DNA from 3 places in the Lysinibacillus sp. NPDC096418 genome. Region 1 is predicted to be linked to each of the others. Evidence: riboswitches for the same ligand, from Rfam matches in the RefSeq annotation. Region 1 holds a riboswitch; each other region holds the start of a gene.

Region 1 (5,680 bases):
CCTTCTTCTAATAACATTTCAGAAGCCATTAATGTTTCAACTGGGTCTGGTAAGAGTGATTTGTTGCAGCCGATAACTTCGACTTTAATCATGTCACATAGACCAGAAGCTTTTGCCAGTTTGGCAATCCGTACAGCTTCTTCCGCCGTTTTTGCGCCAGCTGTATTTGGGAGTAACTTATATTTTGTTAGATCTAATTGTTCGAGAAAGTTTGGTTGAGATGATTCGAAGATATTCATTCTTCGTACTGCAAATGTTAAAATCTCTGTTCCTGAAATTTCTACTGCTTCTTTTTGAACCTCAAAGGAAGGGAATTTCCCTGTTCCTAGTAATAGATTTGATTTGAATGTGTGATTTCCTATTGTTAACATGATTATCCTCCTCCTACAAAATGCACAATTTCTATTGCGTCTCGGTCAGACAACATCTGTGATGCGTACCGTTCTTTATAGACAATCTCTTTATTCAGTTCTACTACGACAATGCGATTTTCTAACGAATATAACGCTAGTAAGTCTTGAACCGACTGTACAGTTTCAGGTAGTTCAGTAGATTTTCCATTTAATTGAATAGCGCGCATAGTTTCACCCCCTTAAAAGCGATTAACTTTAAATGCGTCAATCCATTCTTTTTTAACTTCTTGTTTGACAATCAAATCTCGAATCATTTGTCCTGTTGCAGGTGCTAACAAAATGCCATTTCGAAAGTGACCCGTGGCAAATAAAATACCTTCATCTTCAGGGTGGTAGCCAATAAACGGTTTTTTATCAAAGGTTTGAGGACGTAACCCTGCCCAACAAGATTCAATTTTCAAATCGGTAACAGTTGGAAGCATTGTTTTAGCTTTCGCAATGAGACTTTCTAAACCACCAAGTGTAGGCTGTTCGTGCCAATCATTTTTCACCATAGTTGCCCCAATGACTAGTCTACCGTTATTTCGCGGTACGATATAACAGTGTTCATGGAATAGCGTATGCTTTAGAAGCGGCTGTACACTGGAAACAGAGATGCATTCACCTTTGACAGGAGAGAGTGTGTGGTGCAAACCGAGCTGATGGAAAAAGCTTGAGCTCCAGACACCATTGGCAACAACGACTGTCTTAGCTTGGAAAGCGCCTTTATTTGTTTTGATTATGTAGATGCTATCCTCTTTTTGAATTGCAAAAACGGGCGTATATTCAAAGATAGAAGCACCATATATTTGAGCACATTTGCTAAAGGCCAGACATGTAGAGTGGGGGAGCACATGAACATCATCTTCAATATAAGCTGCGCCAAAAATATTTGATGACACTGCGTTCTCTCTGTTTCTCATTTCAACACTGTCATACCAGCTAACAGTCGGAAGAGAGAGGGTAGCACTAAGCTCCTCTTTTTCTTGCTCCGAGAAAGCAAGCTGAAAAATCCCACCTTTTCTAAGTTCGATATCGACACCACTTAACTCTCTAAGTTCATCTTTAAGGTCAAAATAGGTTAATTGACTACTTCGAGCAAACGGATAAAAAATCTCAAAATCATCACATTCTGAATGGGCCCCCAACATGCCTGCTGCCGCTCTCGTGGATTTACTTGCAATTTGTTTTTCTTCAAAAACAGCTACATCAATTTTTTCTTTCGCTAAATAGTAAGCGATGGAACAACCAATAATGCCACCACCAATGATTGCCACATCATAATTTGTTTTCATATTCATACTCCTGACATTTTTTTGAATATATTAATGCTGATTTATAAGGATTATCTGAAGAGAAAATACCAGACATAATGGCAATACCATCTGCTTTTGCCTCTCGAAGTTGGTATACGCGCTCTGGAGTTATACCCCCAATAGCAAAAACGGGAATCTGTAACTCTTTTTTTATATCGAACAAGGCATGTACGCCATTTGGGACTATTCCTTCTTTGCAATTTGTTTCAAAACAATGCCCATACAGCACATAATCTGCCCCATCCGCCTCCGCTTGTTTGGCTTCTGAGAGTGAATGAACCGAACGACCAATCCGTAGGTGAGGGAAGGATGCTCGTACTTCCTTCACGGGAAGGCTATGTGATGGTAGATGAATGTTTGGGTTATCTGTTAGTAGTGCAATATCTAAACGATCATGAATGACAATCTTTTCTTTGTTCACCCCGAGTTGTACTAAAAGATTTACGAGTAACAGAATTTCATGTGCTGTTTTTGATTTTTCACGTATGTGAATGTAATCGACAAGCTGATGAATGTTAGTTAATTTGCTAGCTAATTCGTGAACGGTATGTGAATCATCCGTCATGGCAATCAGTTTCATATTGTTTGCCCCCTTAATCATAAATTGACGCAAAAAAACCACTAACCTAATAAAAAGGAAAGTGGTTTTGTTAATTGTACGAAAAAAGCACAAAAACAATAAACACTTCCCTACGCAGATACGAATCTGTTCAGGTTATGAGGGTTTAAAAGTAGCTACTTTATTCTCAGCCCTTATCAAGGGATCCCCTAGTGAATTGATTGAATATTTTTATCTTAAAATAGTAAATTGTTTCATGTATCAAATATATTTTTTCCATAGTTAATACTAAGTTAAAGTATCATAATAATAAAAAACATTCAACGGAAATCTGAAAATTCAATTAAAGTTAGGTCTTTTTTCGTTAATATTGGGTATGTATGAATATAATAAAAGCTAAATGTAAACGGAACTTCAATAAATGGGAATTTGTATTATTTATGTATTCGGTTCGGAAGTATAAAATTTCATAAAATGTTGAGCTTCATCAGTTGTTCGGAGCTGTGCCCGCGGAAAGCGTCTGCCGTAGCGGTGAACAATGGCTACGAAGTAGACTAAAAAACAAAGCCTCAGAAATTTTACGATTAGTAAAATTTTCGAGGCTTTTCATTTTTGATGTTAGCTGTTTTGTCCCAGCCTCTTTTACTTTAGCGTCAGAACGATATCTAGTGGCATTCATGTGCTGTCACCTTCTTTCTTAATTGAAAATGTAGTCTACGCAATAGAAGGCTGTGTTTTATAATGTTTTGAATTTGAATCGAAAGGGTATTTAGAAAAAAACAAAATAATATCGGATTTATTGTTGCTTGTAATAATATGTCGATTTGTATCATTTATTAAGTTATCTTATATTTTTTAGAAATGATGGCATATTGAGTGGTATAATCTAAATCCTTTTCTCTAAAAATGGTTGTTATGTTTTTTGAAATCTAATTAAAGAATGATAGCCCCTTAATTAAAAAAGATGAGGAGGGTACAAATGTTAGCTACTTGGACTTGGGTGAGTACCATTGTATTAAGTCTGTTTTTTATTTTAATGTCATTAGTATTTAGAAAGAAATCGAGTGAAAGTTTTTTGCAGTTTGCTATTGCAGGCGGGACACTTCCCTTTTTTCTAATTTTATTTAGCGATATTGCAACAATAATGGGCGTTGGGAATTTTATTGGACACTCTTCAAAAGGCTTTGAATCAGGTATTGCGAATATTCCATTCATTATTGGTGAACAAGGTTCCAAAATCCTGTTTGCTTTAATTTTTGCGGGTTTTGCAGCCCGTTTTACTTACAAGAGTATTGGTGAACTACTTAATGATTTGATTCTAAGAGATAGAATTTCTAGGGCAATTGTAGGGATTCTAACTTCTGGCATCATGATTGCGTGGATTGGTGGTCAAGCAAAAGGAATGGGCTCATTATTTGCCGTGTTTACCAATACGGATCCTTTGCCACTAATCTTCTTTTTCTCTGGCGTCTTTATTTTATATACGATGATCGGTGGCATGTACTCCGTAGTTTGGACTGATTTTGTTCAAGGTGTTCTATTAATTGGTCTTGCAGTTTGGTTTTACATTAGCGTGTTCGCAAAAATTGATTTTAGCTATTCAAAATTAAAGACAATGTTACTAGAAGTGGATGCTGGACAATTAACAGAATTGAGTATTTCCGGATGGGAAGTAGTAACGTTATTTATTACTGGATGCTTTGGTATTTTAGCAGCTCAAGTATATTGGCAACGTAGTTTTGCCGCGGATAATCCAAAATCCGCAAGTAGGGCAATGTTGTATAGTGGTTTTTTTGCGATTATATTTACTATTTTATCTTCTGTTACAGGAATGATTGTTAAAGCAATGAATCCAAGCTTAGAGGCGGGAAATGCAGTCTCGTGGTTAATCATGAACGAAATGACCGAACTAGCAGCCCTTTTATTCTTTATTTTAATTTTCTTAGCGGCCATTTCAAGCGCATCTTCACAATTGCATTCAGCTGCCATTGTTATTGTGAACGATGTTGTGATTCCTTTCAAAAAAGGTTTGAAAGATAAAACGTTAATAAAGCTATCTAAATGGTTAGTCGTACTTGTAGGCATCTTCTCGATTACTGCGGCCATTTATTCTGAATCGATCATTAGCTTATTTTCATTTGCATATACGATGGCAGGTGGTGGAGTAGTGCCTGTATTAATCGTGGGGCTCTTGTGGAAATCTCGTAAATCGGAACAATTTGAAATGGGTTCCCACAATAGTAAAGTATCCATTTGGGGTGGAAGAGTAGGTTTAATTTCGGGGGCTACTTTTGCAATTTTGTTCGGTATTTTGTGGGGTGTGTTGGCTTCAGTGATACTAACAATTGTTGTTTCAATAGTTCTGCCAAATAAAAGAGAGTTTAATAAAATTGAATTTAACCAAACTGAAAGCTAAAGATTCCATCTGTTTTGAGGGAAATTGAAAGGCTAAAGTCAGTAACCTATTTCTTAGGGGGCTAAGGGTTGAGACAAAAAGTTATTGTTATCGGCGGAGGGATAATTGGCACCTCAGTAACTTATTACCTTTCTAAAAAAGATATAGAAGTACTGTTATTTGAGGCAAAAGATATTGCTGCTGGTACGTCTGGATCGTGCGATAAAGCCATAATGCTCCAGTCCAAAAAAACGGGACCAAACTTAGATTTAGCATTGGCGAGTGCTAAGATGTTTGAAAACTTAGAATCGGAACTTGGGGAGGATTTGGAGTACCACAAGGGTGGCGGGATGATTTTAATTGAAAATGAGCTCGAAAATAAATTAATCCAAGAGATGGTGGAAAGGCAAAATCAAGCTGGGTTAGATGTTTCCATTATCACTGGTGAACAAGCGAGAAATAGAATCCCAGCGCTTTCTAAGAAAATAATAGCCGCAACTTGGTGGGAAGAAGATGCAGAAATAAATCCAATGGGGATAACTTTTGCTTTTGCGAAGGCTGCCCAAAGACAAAATGCTACGATTAAATTAAATTGTGAGGTCCAATCTTTACTAATTGAAAGGGATCGAATTGTCGGCATTAAGACTGATGAAGGGGAATTTTATGCAGACAGTGTTGTTGTATGTGCAGGAGTTTGGACTAAAAAACTTTTAGAAACAATTAATATCACAGTGCCTATATTTCCAAGAAAGGGGGTCATTTTAGTGACTGAAAGATTGCCCCCTATTATTAATTGTAATGTTTTGAGTGGGTCATACATCGCTGCGAAATTACAAAAAGAAAATCAAAATCCTTTCAGAATCGCACTTGCTATAGGTCAAACGAAAAGTGGAACGATGTTAATTGGTGGTTCGAGGGAATTTGCAGGATTCGATAGTTCAACGAGTAGTCAGGTAATCCGTGAAATTGCGAAGAAAGCGGTCACTGTTTTTCCTTTTTTGAAAAATGTAAATTTAAT
Region 2 (5,680 bases), on a different contig from region 1:
ATATCTTTATGCTCGCCTGATTTAAACGTTTCAAATTTGACACCTACTTTTTCAGCAAGTGCTTGATAGTTAATAGATTGCATGATGACACCAATTGAACCTGTAATCGTATCGCGATTTGCGAAAATTTTGTCAGCTGGTGCTGAGATATAATAACCACCAGAAGCGGCCATTGACCCCATTGATACGTAGATTGGGATTTGTCGTTCTTCTTTGATTTGTAGGAGTTTTTTATAAATTTCTGCTGACTCCGTTACACCACCACCTGGTGTATTCACGCTCAATACAACACCCTGAACAGTTTCATCATTTAAAATATTATCTAATTGCCCTAAGAAAAACTGATGATCATAGGTAACCTGTTGCCATACCGTACCAGAGCCAACATCTTGAATCGTACCGTCCAATGTTAAATGAGCAATTCTTTTATCAAAATTATTTCCTTCTAATACAGTTTCATAAACTTCAAAATCATTGCCTGCAATTACGCTATCAAAATTACCGAAGAAATCAGCTTTTAAAAACGCAAATACCGTATTGATTCCTAGTGAAACCACTAGTAATACGCCCGCAATAATTAAGGCTACCCACCTTTTTGCATTCATTCTATTCCGCCTCCTTAAAATTTTATACGAATGAATGGATAAAACGTTTCATTTATTTGCAAATATGCACTAATTTCCCGCAATTCATCATGCCGTAAATAACAATTTTAACACATAAAAAAATCAAAGTTCATAAAATGCGCTTGAACTTTGATTTTCGACATTATTCCCCAGGAAATAATTAATGATTATATTGTTTTTGCTCTTGTTGACGTAATTCCACACGGCGGATTTTGCCGGATGCTGTCTTTGGCAATTCCTCCACAAATTCTATAGCACGTGGATATTTATAGGGTGCCGTTAAGTCCTTTACATGATTTTGTAATTGCTGAATAAGCGACGAATCCCCAATAATTCCTTCGCGTAATACAACAAATGCCTTTACTATATTACCTCTAACCTCATCTGGACTTGCTACAACTGCCACTTCTTTCACAGTAGAATGCTTTATTAATGCATCTTCTACTTCGAACGGACCAATCGTGTAACCTGAGGAAATAATTACATCATCGCCTCGCCCTTCAAACCAAAAGTAGCCGTCTTTATCTTTACATGCACGGTCACCAGTAATATACCAATCGCCGCGGAATTGCAGGCTTGTACGCTCTGGGTCCTTAAAGTATTTACTAAATAACGCAGGTGTTTCTTTGTGTACGGCAATATCACCAACAATACCCTCCGAAACAGGATTACCAAAATCATCAATAATCGATACCGTATTACCTGGTGTTGGTTTGCCCATCGAGCCGACACGCGCTTCCATACCAACCATCGTTCCAACAAGTAATGTATTTTCGGTTTGACCATAACCATCGCGTACTTGTAAGTTAAATGCAGTTAAAAATACGTTCACGACTTCACTATTTAACGGCTCACCTGCAGATACAGCTTGGCGAACTTCTGATAAATTATAGTCACGTAAATTTTCAAGTGCCGCCATATAGCGATATTCTGTAGGCGTACAACAAAGAACATTCACCTTGAATTTTTCGAGCAATGTTAAATATGTAGGTGCATCAAACTTACCTTTGTAAACAAAAGCAGTAGCCCCACTTCCTAACGTTGCAAGGAACGGACTCCAAATCCATTTCTGCCAACCAGGTGCTGCAGTCGCCCATACGATGTCATTTTCTTGTACACCTAGCCAATTTGGTGCTGTCGTGCGTAAATGCGCATAACCCCAACTATGAGTATGAATAGCAGCTTTTGGATTACCGGTTGTCCCACTCGTATACGCAAGAAATGCTACATCTGTACTTTTGGTTGGTGTAGTACTTATAAAACTTGTAGGCTGCTGTTCCATTTTTTCAAGTAGTGGCTGCCATGGTGCATGTGCATGTCCGATGACAAACTGTTGTAATCCACCTAAATGTTCAACATCATCAAATTGTTCAATATATGGTTCATAAGCAATGACCGCTTTGGCATCAGCATGTGTAATACGATAATCAATATCCTTCGCTCTAAGCATTTCAGAGCTTGGAATAATAGCTAAACCAACTTTCAATGCAGCGATATATGCAACATATGCCTCAATAGATCTAGGCACCATAATGAGAATAACATCCCCTTTTGTTAATCCCTGTGCTGTTAACACATGCGCTACTTGATTCGCTTTTTCTAGTAAACTTGTATATGTTATATAGTCAATCTCTTCGCTTTCATTATAAACAATTAAAGCATTTTTCTCTGGATCTTGTGCATACTTTTCAAATTCCTCTACAATGTTATACCATTCTGGTGCGATTAGATTTTGTCTATTCATCATTATTGCCCCCTTTGTTAAACTTATTATAAAACTCATTTTTCATAGATTTCAATGAAAAACACTCTAATAATTAAAAATTATGACAATTATCACATTTATTTGTATGGCATCAGTCACCACTTTTCAAATATAATAAAATTGCCTTGTTCATATAGGGAAAGTATGGTACATTGTGGTCAAATCAAATGTTTGCAGGGGGACTCATCTTGAGTTGAGAAGGTTAAAACCTGACCCTTTGAACCTGTTAGTTAATACTAACGTAGGGAGCAATGTACAATCGCGCTTATGCTTTTCTTGTACATACGCTCTCCTCATTCGTAGGAGAGCTTTTTTCGTTCCAATTTTCAGCTAAATATTTTGATTGCGGGGGGACTCATTTTGAGTTGAGAAGGTAAAACCTGACCCTTTGAACCTGTTAGTTAATACTGACGTAGGGAGCAGTACATCATTTTTTTGATGAAGAAGCTCTTTTTACGTGTATTTCACAGACGAAAAAGAGCTTTTTTTGTATGCTTACGTTCACCAATTTGAGGAGGACTTATAATGACATTTTGTAACGAATTAAGAAAAGAAACAGATATTTATTGGGAGGGAAGTTTCCAGCACCCATTTGTAAAAGGGATTGCGGATGGTACTCTACCACTCGATAAGTTTAAATACTATATGATTCAAGATGCCTATTATTTAAAGCATTATGCCAAGGTATTAGCATTTGCAGCTGCTAAATGTGAAACACCTGAAGAATTCGCATACTACACTGATACAGCGAAATTCATTAATGAAGCTGAGCTAGAATTACATCGCTCTGTTTTCTTAGAATTAAATGTAACCAAAGAGGAACTTGAGCAGAGTGAACCTGCTCCAGGTGCTATCAATTACATTAATCATATGTATAGCGCCGTGCATAATGGCGATGTAGCTGAAGCTTTTGCTGCTATGATGCCTTGCCCATGGCTTTATTTAGAAATAGGAATGTATTATAAAGACGCAAAACCTGGTGTTAACCTATATGAAGATTGGATTGCGATGTATAGTAGTGACGATTTCCAAGTAACAATCCAAAAACAAATCTCAATGATGAACGCTTATGCTGCAGCAGCTTCTCCTGAAAAATTAGCAATTTTAAAAAGTCATTTTAAAAACAGTTGTTATTATGAATTACAGTTTTGGGAAATGGCCTGGACGAAAGAAAATTGGGTACCGGAGAGCGTACGATGATTTTACAAGCTATTCGAAAAAAACAGCCTCTTATTCATAGTATAACGAATTACGTTGTGGCCAATTTTCAAGCAAACGGTTTACTAGCAATTGGTGCTTCTCCAGTAATGGCCGATGAATTGCAAGAAGTTGAGAAGATGGTATCACTTGCGTCAGCCTTATTGATTAATATTGGCACACTAAACGAACGGACAAAAGAATCGATGCTACTTGCTGGAAAAAAAGCAAACGCACTTGGAATCCCAGTTATTTTGGATCCAGTTGGTGCTGGTGCGACAGCTTTCCGTAAAGAAACCGTAAAACAGCTTTTAGCTGAAATAAAATTTGTCCTTATTCGTTGCAACATTGGAGAACTAGCTGCCATTGCGAATATAAGTTGGCAGCAAAAAGGTGTAGATAGTGGTAGTGGTTCAATGGCACTATCTGATGAAGCAACGAAAATTGCGCAACAATACAAATGTATGGTCATTGTCACAGGTGAAGAAGATTTCATTTCGGATGGCGTACAATCAAGGTGGATTCCTGGTGGTCATCGCCAAATGACTGAAATTACAGGTACAGGTTGTTTACTAAGTGCTATTTGTGGTGCTGCGTTTGTCGCAGGAGATGAACCTTTTGCGCAACTAGGCGATACGTTAAAGACCTATAAAAAAATTGCTGAAAATGCATATTCGAGCACACAATATATTGGTGATTTTCAGATAACCGTACTAAATGAATTACATCGTCTTTCCAAGGAAGGTGAACAATAATGAAAATTGTTACAACAATCGCTGGCTCCGATAGTGGCGGTGGTGCTGGCATTCAAGCTGATTTAAAAACATTCCAAGAATTAGAGGTATTTGGCACTTCAGTCATTACAGCCTTAACGGCACAAAATACATTAGGTGTTTCTGGTGTTCTGCCGACGGAAGTAAGTTTTGTTGAAAAGCAACTCCTTGCTTTATTAGAAGATTTCCCGATTAGTGCAATCAAAACGGGCATGCTCTTTTCATCAGATATTATTCAAAAAATCGCAACTATCATTACTGATTTAAGAATCCCACTGATTGTCGATCCTGTAATGATTGCAAAAGGTGGAGAAAACTTATTACAACAAGAAGCAGTCCAAGCATTACGCACTCATTTACTGCCATTAGCGAGTGTCCTTACACCAAATATTCCAGAAGCAGAAGTACTTGCGGATATGAAGATTGAAACTGTTCATGATATTCAACAAGCTGCACAATCACTTTTACAATTAGGCGTGCAGTTCGTTGTTATTAAAGGTGGGCATTTATCAGATGAAAAATACGCTACTGATTATGTATTTTCAAATAACGGTTCATCATTTACAATGCAATCAGAACGCATAAATACTAAAAATACGCATGGAACAGGCTGCACATTCTCTGCCGCATTAACTGCTTTTATTGCACAAGGAATTCCCTTTGATCAAGCCATTGTTGAAGCAAAAAAGTTTATTCAAATGGCCATTACACATGATCTAGTTATTGGCAACGGTCACGGACCAACAAATCATTTTGCATATCAAAAATATAAAGATACATGTGAGGTGACTGTACTTGAAGCGTAAGAATTTACAGCTTTACTTCATTATGGGTACTGAAAATACGAAGCAACGCGAACCATTAGCCATACTTGAAGAAGCATTACAAGCTGGAATTACAATGTTTCAATTTCGTGAAAAAGGACCTAAAGCGTTGACTGGTCAAGCTTATGAGAAATTTGCGAACGATTGTCAAAAACTATGCCAACAATATCACGTGCCATTTATCGTCAATGATGATGTAGATCTTGCTATCCGATTAAAGGCAGATGGCATTCATATTGGACAAGATGATTTGCATGTTTCTATTGTACGAGAAAAAATTGGCGACATGCTTCTCGGCATTTCTGTACATTCGGATGCTGAACTACAAGTAGCCTTACAATATGGAGCAGATTATGTTGGGATCGGACCGATTTTTGCAACTCGTTCTAAAGATGATGCAAATGCGCCAAGTGGTACAGCTTTTTTACAACAAGTACGTTCACAACATCCTGAATTACCCATTGTCGCCATTGGTGGCATAGATAACTCAAATGC
Region 3 (5,680 bases), on a different contig from region 1:
GCTAGAAATTTTCTCAATTGCTGTATACAAGTTTTTTACAGTCGTTGTATAATTGTCCAACGTTTTAAGAGCTGCTTTGTAAATATCAATATTTGATATTAATGTTTGTTCAGCATCTGTTAATTTATCGATATTGATTTTTAAATCTGATAATATATCAGCAAAGTTAGGGGATTTCGGATTTAGTTGGCTTATTTTATAAACATAGTTACCAGCTGCTATTTTCGTTTCTGCTGCTTGAAGTGCAAGTAGTGCGTTATTTAATGCAGTTTGATGTGTAACTAAAAATATCCCTTGCTGTGCGCCAGTTAATGAATAATAGGCATCGAGTGCAGTTTTTATATTTGTATAGTAATCAGCTGTGTTTGGGCTTAGGTTACCAAATAATGTCCCAACTTTTCCAGCAACTGTTGCATTGTCCGCTGCTATATCCTGCAATAATATGAAATCAGGATCATAGTTAAAAACAATGTCTTTTTTTTCGTCTGTAAAGTCCTTATATAACTTTCTGATATCATTTACTTCTTTAGTGAAATTCATACTAGCAGAATCTAATAGAGCAATTCGTAGAGCGACTCCCTCAGGATCATCTTTCTTATCAATTTGTAGCTCGTCGATAGCATCGTTCAACTCAGTCCCGATATAATACTCTACAGCAGCTTTCTGAGAGGGAGTTAATTTTTTAAATTCTAGGTAAGTGTTGATTAACTTTTTTAACTCATTACCTTTAGAATAATCATGATACATTTTGATAACTTTTGCTACAGCTTCCTCATCTACTGCAATCGGGATGTTCGCTTCTGTTCCGTCTGCTTTTTTATATTTTAGCGTTGTACCTGTGATTACTAAATCACGGACGTACGTTGGAACAAGTAGCGTTAAATCAGTACCGTCAGTATTGACTTTGTATAAATAGTTTTTGTCCGTCACATTACTAAAATAAAGCCAGCCATTATCATGCACTAAATAAGCAGCTTCTACATCATTCGAGTTACTACCTTTAAAAGTAAACTCTTCAAATTTATCGGCACTTTCACCGATTGTCGGTAATGGTTTTAAGCTTAGTCGTGCTAGCACGCCATCTGTTCTTACATAGTAAAGCCAGCTATTTTCAGGAATAGGATTGAAGACGTTTTGTAACTTCGCATAACTTTCATGAGATGTTGTTTCAACAATTACACCTGAAGGAAGAGTGCTTAGGACTGTATGTGTAGAAAATCCACCCATACCTCTTAAGAAATATTCATAGCTAATAGCCTTGCCATCAGTAATGCTTGTATCGCGAATTGAAGGTTCATCCAATGCAGTATCGAGGTAGTAGTGCTTTCCTTTATATTCCACGACGTTCCAAGCATGTGGTGTGCCTGCGTATGTACCTGTCATGTAATAAGCTTTAATACCAGCCTCATTTAATAGATAGTAGGTAAGAAGCGCATAGGCTTGGCTTAGTCCTTTCTTTTCCATTAAAAGTGTATAGGCTGCGTGTGGGCTCCCCGTTGTATCTTTTGTAAACGTAGCATAAGTCACAACATAATCATGAATTGCTTTGATTTTTTGGAAATCTGTCATGTTTTCCGTAATGAGTTCGTTCTTAATAATCCTTTCAACTCTTGTTTTAAGGGTTTCCTCTGTGTTGAAATTCGTATTGTATTTGATTGTAAAATTAATCGTTACATTATTGACATAGCCTGAATACGTATAGTCACGAGAGATTGTGGCTGCTTTGTAGATGGCGTTGTCTGGGTCTAAATCAAACCTGTCATAAATAGCATTCAGATCTTCTTGGAGTTTTGCCGTTTCACCTGTGTATTTTACATTGAAGCTTTCCTCGTACTTCTGGAATTTCCCTTTTAGAATAGTTTCTAGTTCTGCAACACCTTTGGCAGTTTCTATAGTTGTAGTTGTTGCTGTGGGTGCACCCAGTGAAAATGTTTGTCGTTGTGGTTTCGCATCAAAAACATGTTGTGGATTGACCCAAGAACCTGAAACCTCAGGAATGGGTTGCTCTGTTGCTGCCTGAACGTCTACATCTGGAACCATCGTAATCATAGCTGGAATAGCTGCAACGGATAGTAGGGCAATTTTTTGTTTACGCTTCATATGAATAGATCTCCTTTTCTGGTAAATACGTTTATCAATATCCTTATTTTATCATTTATATTAATGCGTTGGATTTACTATTTGTCGAATTGGCTATTAATAAGCCTATAGTAGGAGACTGGTTGTGCATTTTTTTTTGCATTTGAAATAGCCAATTTCCGTTCGAAAATGTAATGAAATTAATTCATCTTTCAGAGAAATATATCGGCATTTAGCAGGAAAACTTAACCATATTTAACTTATTGCAACCCTTGCATGAGTATTGACCAAGCTAATGGACAGTTCTACTATTATAGATACAGATGAAAGGGGGACAACCATATGATGTATCTCGGCATGATTTTCTTCCAAATTGTTGCCCCGATTTTAGTGTTGCTCGTGTTAGGTGCTATTTTGCAGAGGAAGTTTCGTTTTAATTTAAAGGCACTATCGCAGTTGATTACGTATTGTTTTATGCCGGCAGCGGTGTTTTTGAATATATATGAAACGAGTATGGAGCTGTCGGTGCTAGGGCAGGTGGCGTTGTTTATTACGCTTTTTATCGGCAGTCAGATGGTGCTTAGTCACTTTTTAGCGAAGTTACTAGGGCTTGCGAAAACAGAAGCGGCAGTTTTTAAAAATAGCGTTGTGCTCATTAATTCTGGCAACTACGGTATTCCAGTGGCGCAAATGATTTTCGTGACGCAGCCGATTGGTGTGGCGATTCAAGTGATTCTTGTCATCTTTCAAAACATGACGACGTATACATATGGACTTTATAATCTCATTTCCTCCACGAAATCAGTACTCGCAATCGCGAAGGATTTCCTCAAAATGCCGATTATTCATGCGCTTATTATTGGGGTGACGATGAATTTCTTCGATATTGGTATTCCGCAATTTATCCGTATTCCAATTGACCATGTGGCAGAAGGTTTTATTGCAGTGGCTTTGATTACACTCGGTGCTCAACTATCACAGCTTGAAATTAAATCGATGTTCAATAAGACGGTATTGGTCAGCTGCATTACAAGATTGATTATTGGTCCAGCTGTGGCGTTACTTATTATTTTTGCATTAGGTTTAGATGGTGTCGTGGCACAGTCGCTCTTAATCGCGAGCTCGTTCCCAACGTCACGCAATAGCTCAAGTCTCGCTTTAGAATATGATGTAGAATCGGCAACAGCAGCGCAAACGGTATTATTCTCTACGATTGTGAGTTGTGTCACAGTGACAATTGTTATATATATGGCTGAAATGTTATTTGCTTAATAGTTGACGAGGGAAAGAATTGTGATTCTCATGTGTCGCGTGTGTGTCGAAAAACCGCTTCAATTGGATAAAATGAACCAATTATTTATTTATCTTCCATTTGGTGAGTAACTTTGCTACACTAACAACAAACTGAATAGCCTTAACTAGGGGAGTCCGATGAGTCGGGCTGAGAGGGAAACGCACTGAAGTTTCTTGACCCTTTGGACCTGATCTGGCTCATACCAGCGTGGGAAAGTTAATGATGACTGCATTGTTTTTTGTGGTCAATACAACCTTTACATTCGTAGCCGGATCCAATATTTTTTTGGATTCGGCTTTTCTTTTGTAGTAGCTCGTTGGAGTGAGCTAGGTTCGGTCCTGAAAATTTATTTTAAAAGGGAGCGGAAATGTTCATGACAACAGTTAACGAGAAAAACATTACCATTATGTCGAGCTTTGATGGCAGTAAAAAAGTATATGTGGAAGGGTCAAGACCGGATATTTTAGTACCGATGCGTGAGATTGCACTTAGTCCAACAACAGGCAGTTTTGGGGAAGGGGAAAACCCGCCAGTGCGTGTTTACGATACGAGTGGTCCCTATACAGATCCAACGTACAATATTGACATTACGAAGGGACTGCCAGCGTTACGTAGTGCTTGGATTAGAGAGCGCGGGGACGTAGAGGAATACGAAGGTCGTACGATTAAACCTGAGGATAATGGCTTCCGAAATGTAGATGATCCACGAATGAAAGAGAATATTTTTCCTGGTCTTTATCGTAAGCCAATCCGTGCGAAAAAGGGACATAATGTGACGCAACTGCATTATGCAAGAAAGGGTATTATCACGCCAGAAATGGAGTTTGTAGCAATTCGTGAAAACATGGATCCTGAATTTGTGCGTGCTGAAATTGCGGCGGGTCGTGCTATTATGCCATCTAATATTAATCATCCTGAAGCAGAGCCGATGATTATTGGGCGGAACTTTCATGTGAAGATTAATGCGAATATTGGTAATTCTGCAGTATCCTCATCCATTGCGGAGGAAGTCGAAAAGATGACGTGGGCAACACGCTGGGGCGCAGATAATATTATGGATTTATCGACGGGTAAACATATTCATACGACACGTGAATGGATTATTCGCAATGCGGCTGTGCCAGTAGGAACGGTACCAATTTATCAGGCGCTTGAAAAGGTCAATGGTGTTGCGGAGGACTTAACGTGGGAAGTTTATCGCGATACGTTAATCGAGCAGGCAGAGCAAGGTGTCGATTATTTCACGATTCATGCGGGGGTATTATTGCGATATGTGCCGCTGACAGCAAATCGTGTGACGGGGATAGTATCACGAGGTGGTTCGATTATGGCGCAGTGGTGCTTATTCCATCATCAAGAGAACTTCCTATATACGCATTTTGAAGAAATTTGTGAAATTATGAAAGCGTACGATGTTGCCTTTTCACTAGGGGATGGCTTACGCCCAGGTTCGATTGCAGATGCCAATGATGAGGCACAGTTTGCTGAGCTTGATACGTTAGGGGAACTGACGCAAATTGCTTGGCAACATGACGTGCAGGTGATGGTGGAAGGGCCGGGGCACGTGCCAATGCATTTGATTAAGGAAAATATGGATAAGCAATTGGAAGTATGTAAGGAGGCGCCTTTCTATACATTAGGGCCATTAACGACAGATATTGCACCAGGTTACGATCATATTACATCTGCTATAGGTGCGGCGATGATTGGTTGGTTCGGTACAGCGATGCTTTGCTATGTGACACCGAAGGAACACCTAGGTTTGCCGAATCGTGAGGACGTTCGCGTTGGTGTGATTACTTATAAAATTGCGGCGCATGCGGCGGACTTAGCAAAGGGTCATCCTGGAGCGCAAGTGCGTGATAATGCATTATCAAAGGCGCGTTTCGAATTCCGTTGGCGCGATCAATTCAATTTGTCACTAGATCCAGAACGAGCAGTGGAATACCATGATGAAACACTACCAGCAGAGGGTGCAAAAACTGCACATTTCTGTTCTATGTGTGGACCGAAGTTTTGTAGTATGAGAATTTCACAAGATATTCGGAACTATGCGAAAGAGAAGGATTTGAATACAACAGAGGCCATCCATCAAGGGATGCAGGAGAAGGCGAAGGAATTTAAAAAGGCTGGTAGTCAGATTTATCAATAATAAAGAGAGGCTTGTGTCTATGGGTAATTTCTTATCTTAGACACAAGCCTCTTACTTTATTAGAGTTTAAACTTATTGACTTCTTGTTGTACTTTTAGTGCACCATCCGTTAGTGATTTTGCAACGTCGCTAATTTCTTGAACTGTAGCAGACTG

The links. A riboswitch is a leader RNA that binds a small molecule or an ion and turns the genes downstream of it on or off. The one in region 1 is predicted to bind thiamine pyrophosphate.
Region 2: it holds a riboswitch for thiamine pyrophosphate, as region 1 does, so the genes downstream of both, tenA (thiaminase II) here and tenI (thiazole tautomerase TenI) in region 1, are expected to answer to the same signal.
Region 3: it holds a riboswitch for thiamine pyrophosphate, as region 1 does, so the genes downstream of both, thiC (phosphomethylpyrimidine synthase ThiC) here and tenI (thiazole tautomerase TenI) in region 1, are expected to answer to the same signal.

What each region holds. Positions count from the first base shown of each region.
Region 1 covers NZ_JBIWEY010000008.1:127,131-132,810, reverse strand. The annotation lists gene ACIQZG_RS09650 (thiazole synthase) at 1-377, opposite strand, end outside; gene thiS (sulfur carrier protein ThiS) at 374-580, opposite strand; gene thiO (glycine oxidase ThiO) at 593-1,687, opposite strand; gene tenI (thiazole tautomerase TenI) at 1,671-2,288, opposite strand; TPP riboswitch at 2,379-2,488, opposite strand; gene ACIQZG_RS09630 (hypothetical protein) at 2,755-2,946, opposite strand; gene ACIQZG_RS09625 (sodium:solute symporter family protein) at 3,247-4,683, shown strand; gene ACIQZG_RS09620 (NAD(P)/FAD-dependent oxidoreductase) at 4,752-5,680, shown strand, end outside.
Region 2 covers NZ_JBIWEY010000001.1:457,498-463,177, forward strand. The annotation lists gene sppA (signal peptide peptidase SppA) at 1-605, opposite strand, end outside; gene mbcS (acyl-CoA synthetase MbcS) at 787-2,370, opposite strand; TPP riboswitch at 2,557-2,656, shown strand; TPP riboswitch at 2,729-2,827, shown strand; gene tenA (thiaminase II) at 2,917-3,591, shown strand; gene thiM (hydroxyethylthiazole kinase) at 3,588-4,343, shown strand; gene thiD (bifunctional hydroxymethylpyrimidine kinase/phosphomethylpyrimidine kinase) at 4,343-5,167, shown strand; gene thiE (thiamine phosphate synthase) at 5,157-5,680, shown strand, end outside.
Region 3 covers NZ_JBIWEY010000010.1:97,930-103,609, forward strand. The annotation lists gene ACIQZG_RS10640 (S-layer homology domain-containing protein) at 1-2,100, opposite strand, end outside; gene ACIQZG_RS10645 (AEC family transporter) at 2,422-3,351, shown strand; TPP riboswitch at 3,490-3,604, shown strand; gene thiC (phosphomethylpyrimidine synthase ThiC) at 3,747-5,525, shown strand; gene ACIQZG_RS10655 (methyl-accepting chemotaxis protein) at 5,585-5,680, opposite strand, start outside.